2 regions of the Streptomyces sp. Q2 genome follow, and region 1 is predicted to be linked to the other one. Evidence: predicted binding sites of a transcription regulator. Region 1 holds the regulator's gene; the other holds the start of a gene.
The links. The regulator HspR, encoded in region 1, represses chaperone genes until heat shock. The targets are predictions, from matches to a motif close to TTGAGNNNNNNNNNCTCAA.
Positions count from the first base shown of each region.

Region 1 (4,108 bases):
CCGGTGCCTCGGGTGCCTCCGCCGCCGACGACAAGGAGAGCGGTGGCCCGGACGAGGGCTGAGCTTGAATCCACGTGGAAGGAGGGACGTCGAGGATGAGCACCAAGGACTTCATCGAGAAGGACTACTACAAGGTCCTCGGCGTCCCCAAGGACGCCACCGAGGCCGAGATCAAGAAGGCGTACCGGAAGCTCGCCCGCGAGTTCCACCCGGACGCCAACAAGGGCAACGCCAGGGCCGAGGAGCGCTTCAAGGAGATCTCCGAGGCCAACGACATCCTCGGCGACCCCAAAAAGCGCAAGGAGTACGACGAGGCCCGCGCCCTCTTCGGCAACGGCGGCTTCCGCCCGGGGCCGGGCGCGGGCGGCGGCTCCTTCAACTTCGACCTGGGTGACCTCTTCGGAGGCGGCGCCCAGGGCGGCGGCTCCGGCCAGGGCGCCGGCGGCTTCGGCGGCGGCATCGGTGACGTCTTCGGGGGCCTGTTCAACCGCGGCGGCGCCGGCACGGGCACGCGTACGCAGCCCCGGCGCGGCCAGGACATCGAGTCCGAGGTCACCCTCAGCTTCACCGAGGCGATCGAGGGCGCGACGGTCCCGCTGCGGATGTCCTCGCAGCAACCCTGCAAGGCCTGCTCGGGCACCGGCGACAAGAACGGCACACCGCGCGTGTGCCCGACCTGCGTCGGCACCGGGCAGGTCGCCCGGGGCACCGGCGGGGGCTTCTCCCTCACCGACCCGTGCCCCGACTGCAAGGGCCGCGGCCTGATCGCCGAGCACCCCTGCCTCGACTGCAAGGGCAGCGGCCGGGCCAAGTCGTCCCGCACCATGCAGGTCCGCATCCCGGCGGGCGTCACCGACGGGCAGCGGATCCGGCTGCGTGGCAAGGGCGCACCCGGCGAGCGCGGCGGCCCGGCGGGCGACCTGTACGTCACGGTGCACGTGGGCGCCCACCCGGTCTTCGGCCGCAAGGGCGACAACCTCACGGTGACGGTCCCGGTCACGTTCGCGGAGGCGGCGCTGGGCGGCGAGGTCAGGGTCCCCACCCTGGGCGGCCCTTCCGTCACCCTGAAGCTTCCCCCGGGCACACCCAACGGCCGCACCATGCGCGCCCGCGGCAAGGGCGCGGTCCGCAAGGACGGCACCCGCGGCGACCTGTTGGTCACCGTCGAGGTGAGTGTTCCGAAGGACCTGACGGGGAATGCTCGTGACGCGCTAGAGGCGTATCGCGAGGCAACCGCGGACGAGGACCCGCGGGCGGAGCTGTTCCAGGCCGCGAAGGGAGCATGATCGAATGGACGGTCGTCGACGCAACCCGTATGAACTGACCGAGGAAACCCCGGTCTACGTCATCTCGGTGGCGGCCCAGCTCTCCGGCCTGCACCCGCAGACCCTGCGCCAGTACGACCGTCTCGGCCTGGTCTCCCCGGACCGCACCCCGGGGCGTGGCCGCCGCTACTCGGCCCGCGACATCGAACTGCTGCGTACCGTCCAGCAGTTGTCGCAGGACGAAGGCATCAACCTGGCCGGCATCAAGCGGATCATCGAACTGGAGAACCAGGTCGCCGCGCTGCAGTCCCGCGTCGCGGAGATGGAGGCGGCCCTCGAGGGCGCCGCCGCGGCGATGCGGCAGCGCGAGGCGGCGGTCCACGCGTCGTACCGCCGCGACCTGGTCCCGTACCAGGAGGTCCAGCAGACCAGCGCGCTGGTGGTGTGGCGGCCCAAGGGGCGGCAGGACTGACGTAAGCATGTGACAGGGGCCCGGGGGTTCATCCGAACCGCCGGGCCCCTTCGCGTGTCAGCGGCCGAAGAACGGTCCTCCCCAGCCCCGGTTCTGGTCGAGGACGAGGGCTGGTGCCGTGGGGCGGGCGGGCCGCTTGGTTCAGTGGCTCATGGTCAGGCTCCGCTCGGCGGGATCACGACGGGGGAGAGGCCGGAGAAGGCCTCCGAGCCGTCGGCGGCGACGGACGAGACGAGGTAGTGGCTGGTCGTGGCCGACGGAGTCGTGAGGTCGGTGTAGCCGCGGGCGTCGGCGGCCAGGGGTACGTCGGTCAGGCGGACGTACTGGTCGGCCGCGCGGTCCCAGCGGTAGACGTGGAAGCCGGCGGTGGTGCAGTCGGCGCCGGTGCAGGTCCACGAGAGTTTCGCGTGGGCAGACCCGTCCGCCGCGGCGGTCAGGGACCAGGGCGCGGTCGGCGCGGGCCGGTGCGACGGGGTGAGCTCGAACTCGTTGACGCTCACGTTGGCGACGTCGACGAGCGGGGAACCGCTGGTCGTGTAAAGGGAGTTGTTGTTCTTGTCCACCGCGTCCACGAAGTAGACCCAGTACTCGTCGTTCGGCACGTTGAGGTCGGTGAACCGGGTCGTCCCGGGCGGGAGGACGGCGATCCCCTCGTGGCCGCCGCCGTCGGCGGGGGCCCGGTGCACGATGTACGAGGCGAGGTCCGGTGCGGGGCTCTCGTCCCACTCCAGGACCGTGCCGTACTCCGTGCTGGTGTGGGTGAGGCCGGTGACGGCGGGCGGCGGGGTGGTGTCGCGCAGGCCCGCATGGACCGTGGCCGAGGGGGCCGACTCGCGGCCCGCGCTGTCGACGCTGGTGACGTAGTACCCGTAGGCCGTGGCAGCCGCGGCGGAGTAGTCCGTGCAGCCGTACTCCGGGTAGTAGTCGGCCTCGTTGCCGACCCGGTACGTCTCACAGGTGACCGGCGCCGGGACGGCGTTCGCGTCGGACAGGTCCCAGCGGTACGCCCGGTACTGCGTGGGCGCCGCCTTAGACGTCTTCCAGTGCAGGGTGATGCCGGTCTCTTCCGCGTTTGTGCCCGGGGACTCCATGACGGGTACGGCCAGCGGCCGGGCCAGGGAGACGACCTGCGAGGTGGCGGTGTTGCCGGCGGCGTCCTTGGCGACGATCTTGTAGTACGAGGTCTCCCCGTAGGGCGCGGTCTCGTCGGTGCGGCTCGACCCGTAGGAGACGCCGAGCTTCACGTACGGCCCGTCGGCGGAGGCGGCCCGGTAGACGTCGTACGTGACGTCGAAGGTGTCGTCCTGCCAGTCCAGCTGGACTCCGAGCACGGGGTCGTCGGTCGCGGACAGGACCGGTGTCAGCGGGGCGGTCCGGTCGACGGTGGTGACCGGCTTGTCGGCACTGCCCGACGACTCGTTGCCGGCCTTGTCGACGGCCCGGACCTCGTAGTAGTACGCGGCGCCGGTGGGCGCGAGGGTCTCGGTGAAGGAGGTACCGGTGACCAGGTTGCCGCCACTGACCAAGCGGTAGTCCTCGGTGCCCTTCAGCCGCCGGTAGACGCGGTACCCGGCGAGGTCCATCTCCTTGTTCTTCGCCCAGGTGAGTCTCGCCTTGCCGGTGGCCTGGTCGTACGTGACCGAAGCACTCGTCGGGGCGAGGGGCTTGACCTTGTCGACGGTGGCCGAGGTGCGGGGAGAGTAGGCGAAGGAGACGTTCGCTGTCCCGGTCCAGTTGACGAAGTCGACGCGCAGGGTGTGGCTGCCGGACGGGATCGTGACGTTGACGGTCTTCTTCACCGTCGAGGACACGTTCTTCCAGAGGTCGACCTTGCGGACGTTGTCGAGGTAGACGCGGATGCCGTCCTGGGCGGAGACGGGCAGGGCGAAGGGGCCGCCGGAGCCGAAGTCGCGTGTCACCGTCCAGCGGACGCCGAAGTTGTTCGACGGGAGGCCGGAAGCCGGGGCGCCCGTGCCCCAGTTCTGGTCGATGGTGCTGTCGCAGTCCGTTTTCTTCGGTGTACCCGAGAACGTGGTGTTCGCGAAGAACTGCCGCTTGAAGACCGGCGAGGTGCAGGTCGTCGCGGCGGACGCGGGGGCGGCGACGGCGGTGAGCAGGCCGCCCGCGGTGGCGAGCACGACGGCGGTCGTGGCCGCCATGGTCGTGCGTCTGGCTGGGTTCATTCGGTCCTCTGGTCGGTGATCGGAGCGGCAGAGGCAGCCGCTGTGATCACGACTCGCGAGGAATGGACTTGGTTGTACGGATCTTTGCCCTCCCGAGGGAGGGCATTTAATGGAGAGTCCGTAACGGGCGTTTGGAGAAGTTTCGCTATGCCTTCACATGCAAAGCGGAGCGTGGCGTTGCGCACTCG
Region 1 covers NZ_JBXEJE010000001.1:149,013-153,120, forward strand. Annotated here, with positions in the region: gene grpE (nucleotide exchange factor GrpE) at 1-62, shown strand, start outside; gene dnaJ (molecular chaperone DnaJ) at 96-1,286, shown strand; gene ACWBNA_RS00690 (heat shock protein transcriptional repressor HspR) at 1,291-1,737, shown strand; gene ACWBNA_RS00695 (PA14 domain-containing protein) at 1,893-3,920, opposite strand.

Region 2 (4,108 bases), on a different contig from region 1:
TCGTTGCGCTTCGGGATGACGACGGTGGTCACCCCTGCCCGGTGCGCGGCGAGCAGCTTCTGCTTCACGCCGCCGATCGGGAGGACCCGACCGGTCAGCGAGACCTCGCCGGTCATCGCCACGTCCGTACGGACCAGACGCCCCGACAGCAGCGACGCCAGCGCCGTCGTCATCGTGACGCCCGCGCTCGGGCCGTCCTTGGGCACCGCGCCCGCCGGGAAGTGGATGTGCACGCCCCGGTCCTTCAGGTCGGCCACCGGCAGTTCGAGCTCGGCGCCGTGCGAGCGCAGGAAGCTCAGCGCGATCTGCGCCGACTCCTTCATCACGTCACCCAGTTGGCCGGTCAGGGTCAGCCCCGCCGCGCCGGTCTCCGGGTCGGCCAGCGACGCCTCGACGAACAGGACGTCACCGCCCGCTCCCGTGACCGCGAGGCCCGTCGCCACGCCCGGCACCGCGGTGCGGCGCTCCGCCGGGTCCTGGGCGGACTCGGGCACGTGGTGCGGCCGGCCGATCAGGGCGCGCAGATCCTCGTCCCCGACGGTGAACGGCAGCTTCCGCTCGCCCAGTTCGTGCTGGGCCGCGATCTTGCGCAGCAGGCGCGCGATCGACCGCTCCAGGGTGCGGACGCCCGCCTCGCGCGTGTACTCGCCGGCGAGCTTGCGCAGCGCGCTCTCGTCGAGCGTGACCTCGGCCTTCTCCAGTCCCGCCCGCTCCAGCTGACGCGGCAGCAGGTGGTCGCGCGCGATGACGACCTTCTCGTCCTCGGTGTAGCCGTCGAGGCGGACCAGCTCCATACGGTCGAGCAGCGCCTCCGGGATGGCCTCCAGCACGTTGGCGGTGGCCAGGAAGACGACGTCCGACAGGTCCAGCTCCACCTCCAGGTAGTGGTCCCGGAAGGTGTGGTTCTGCGCCGGGTCCAGGACCTCAAGGAGGGCGGCGGCCGGGTCACCCCGGAAGTCGGACCCCACCTTGTCGATCTCGTCGAGGAGCACGACCGGGTTCATCGACCCGGCCTCCTTGACGGCCCGGACGATCCGGCCGGGCAGCGCACCGACGTACGTACGGCGGTGACCGCGGATCTCGGCCTCGTCCCGGACGCCACCGAGGGCGACCCGGACGAACTTCCGCCCCATGGCGTGCGCGACGGACTCGCCGAGCGAGGTCTTGCCGACGCCGGGCGGGCCGACCAGCGCGAGCACGGCGCCACCACGGCGCCCGCCGATCACGCCCAGCCCTCGGTCGGTCCGGCGCTTGCGTACCGCCAGGTACTCGGTGATCCGCTCCTTCACGTCCTGCAGGCCGGCGTGTTCGGCGTCCAGGATCTCCTTGGCGCCCTGGATGTCGTACTGGTCCTCGGTCCGCTCGTTCCACGGCAGTTCGAGGACGGTGTCGAGCCAGGTCCGGATCCACGAGCCCTCGGGCGACTGGTCGCTGGACCGCTCCAGCTTGTCGACCTCCTTGAGGGCGGCCTCGCGGACCTTCTCGGGCAGGTCGGCGGCCTCGACCCGGGCGCGGTAGTCGTCGGACTCCTCACCCTCCTGCTCGCCGTTGAGCTCGCGCAGTTCCTTGCGGACGGCCTCCAGCTGACGCCGCAGCAGGAACTCGCGCTGCTGCTTGTCGACGCCCTCCTGGACGTCCTTGGCGATGGTCTCGGCAACGTCCTGCTCGGCGAGGTGGTCGCGCAGATGCTGGGTGGCGAGCTTCAGGCGGGCGACCGGGTCGGCCGTCTCCAGGAGCTCCACCTTCTGTTCGGTGGTCAGGAAGGGCGAGTAACCGGAGTTGTCGGCGAGGGCGGACACGTCGTCGATGGCCTGCACCCGGTCGACGACCTGCCAGGCACCGCGCTTGCGCAGCCAGGCCGTGGCAAGGGCCTTGTACTCCTTGACCAGTTCGGTGACGTGACCGGGCAGCGGGTCGGGCACGCTTTCGTCGATCCTCGTCCCCTCGACCCACAGCGCCGCACCCGGCCCCGTGGTTCCGGCACCGATCCGCACGCGGTCACGACCGCGGATCAGCGCACCCGGGTCGCCGTCGGCCAGCCGGCCGACCTGCTCGACGGTGCCGAGCACTCCGGTGCTCGCGTAGGTCCCGTCGATGCGTGGCACCAGCAGAACCCGGGGCTTCCCGGGTTCCGAGCGTGCGGCGGCCTGGGCCGCCTCCACCGCGGCGCGCACATCGGCGTCGTTCAAATCCAGCGGAACCACCATCCCGGGCAGCACGACCTCGTCGTCGAGCGGCAGCACGGGCAGGGCGAGCGGTGTGAACGCCGTGGACTCAGCAGCCATGATCTCCCCTTCGGCAGTCAAGTTGAGCTATGCCGACTCAATGCGCAGGGGGCCGGGATTGTTCCCCGGCCCGCGTTCGCTGTGAGCGATCACCGGCCAACTGCCGTCTGACCAGGCATGTCATGATGCGCCGATGGTCGATCCGATACCTCCGGTCGTCCCCGCCGGCCGCATCTGCGACAACGCCCAACCGGTCCTCGACCTTCCCGATACCGGTCTGGAGCTCCGGCCATGGCGGCCCGCGGACGCCGGTGCGCTCGTCGCCGCCGGTCACGATCCGGCGATCAGTCAGTGGAACCTCCTGCCCGCGCTGTCCGAGGACGAGGCACGCGTGCGCGTGGAGCGGATGCACGAGCGCTGGGCGGCGGAGACCGCCGCGGTCTGGGCGGTCGCGCCGGTTGACGGCGGCGAGGTCGTCGGCCTGGCCGGGTGGACCGGCATCGACCTCAAGGGCGGCTGTGCCGAGATCGTGTACTGGGTGCTGCCCGCCGGACGCGGCGCCGGTGTCGCCGTGGCGGCCACGCGGCGCCTCAGCCGGTGGGCCCTGGACGACCTGGGCCTGCACCGGCTCACGCTGTGCCACTCGGTGGCCAACCCGGCGTCCTGCCGCGTCGCCGCCAAGGCCGGGTTCACCCTGGAGGGCACCATGCGCGGCGCCCCTTTGCACGCGGACGGCTGGCACGACCAGCACCTGCACGCGCGCGTGCGGGGCGACGTGCACGAGGCGACGAGCGACCCGGGCGGCCGCGGCTGACGGTTCCGACGCGAACACACCACCTGGGCATTCCTGGGCATTCCCTCGCTCGCGCGAGAGCTCGCCACGCCCTCGGCGGTCGGGCTCCCGGGCTCCTGGAGACGCCGCCCTACGCGGCGGCCCGCGCCCGGTGCGAGGCCCGCGTCACCGGCCAGGTCGCGATGCCGATCGCGAGTGCGATCAGGTGGCCCCAGTTGGTCAGCGGGTCGGTGAACGCGTACAGGTCCAGGACCAGCATCCCGCCGAACAGGGCGAGCAGCGGCAGGCGCAGCCACGGGGTGAGGAGTCCGGCCAGGGCGCCCAGCGCCGCGGCGACACCGAAGCTCACGCCGTAGTCGAGTCGGTGCAGCGAGCTGTCGGGCAGGTGGCCGGCGAGCACCGCGAGGCCCACCGGGACCTCGGTCGCGAGGGTGGCGAGGACGTGCCCGAGGAGAAAGACACCGGCCGTGCGCAGCCCGCCTGTGCGGCGCTCCAGCGCGGTGAGCACGAGCAGGAAGCCGATCGCGTACGGCGAGAGGATCCCGCCCGCGATCCACAGCGCGCTGGCCGGCAGGACGAGTGCGGGCACCCGCACGAGGTGCGCCACATCGGTGCTGGAGGCCTGGTGGAGGTGGTGCACGAGGGCGGGGTCGGCATACGCGGTGACCAGCGAGGTGACGGCGAGGACGGCACCGTAGCCGAAGGTGAACGGTGTCCCGGTGGGCGTGGGCAGCAGCCGCCAGGGGCGGAGCCGGAGGCGGGGGCGGCTTTCCGAGGGCTCGTCAGCGGGGACCGCGGCCGGCGCGGTCTGCACAGGTGGCGCATCCGGCACGTTCGCCGACGGCCCTCGCTGGCGCGGCATCCCGTCCAGCAGCCCGGACAGGTCGGGCATGCGGGCGTCGTAGCGCGGAGGAGGGGGCGCGTCAGGGGACGGAGACACGTCCGCGGGCGCCGACGAGTCCGTCGTACCCCCTGGCGCAGTCCGTTCCACGATGAGGCGCTCCTTCCGTTGCGCCCCACACTCCGCGCCGCGCGGGGCCGCTGTCTGTGACCGGCGCCACCCTGGCGCTGATTCACAGCCGCTTCCCAA
Region 2 covers NZ_JBXEJE010000002.1:337,464-341,571, reverse strand. Annotated here, with positions in the region: gene lon (endopeptidase La) at 1-2,285, opposite strand, end outside; gene ACWBNA_RS03740 (GNAT family N-acetyltransferase) at 2,419-3,039, shown strand; gene ACWBNA_RS03735 (rhomboid-like protein) at 3,149-4,009, opposite strand.
Region 2: a site for HspR is predicted at 2,308-2,326, ahead of lon (endopeptidase La). Genes of this name have one in related genera too.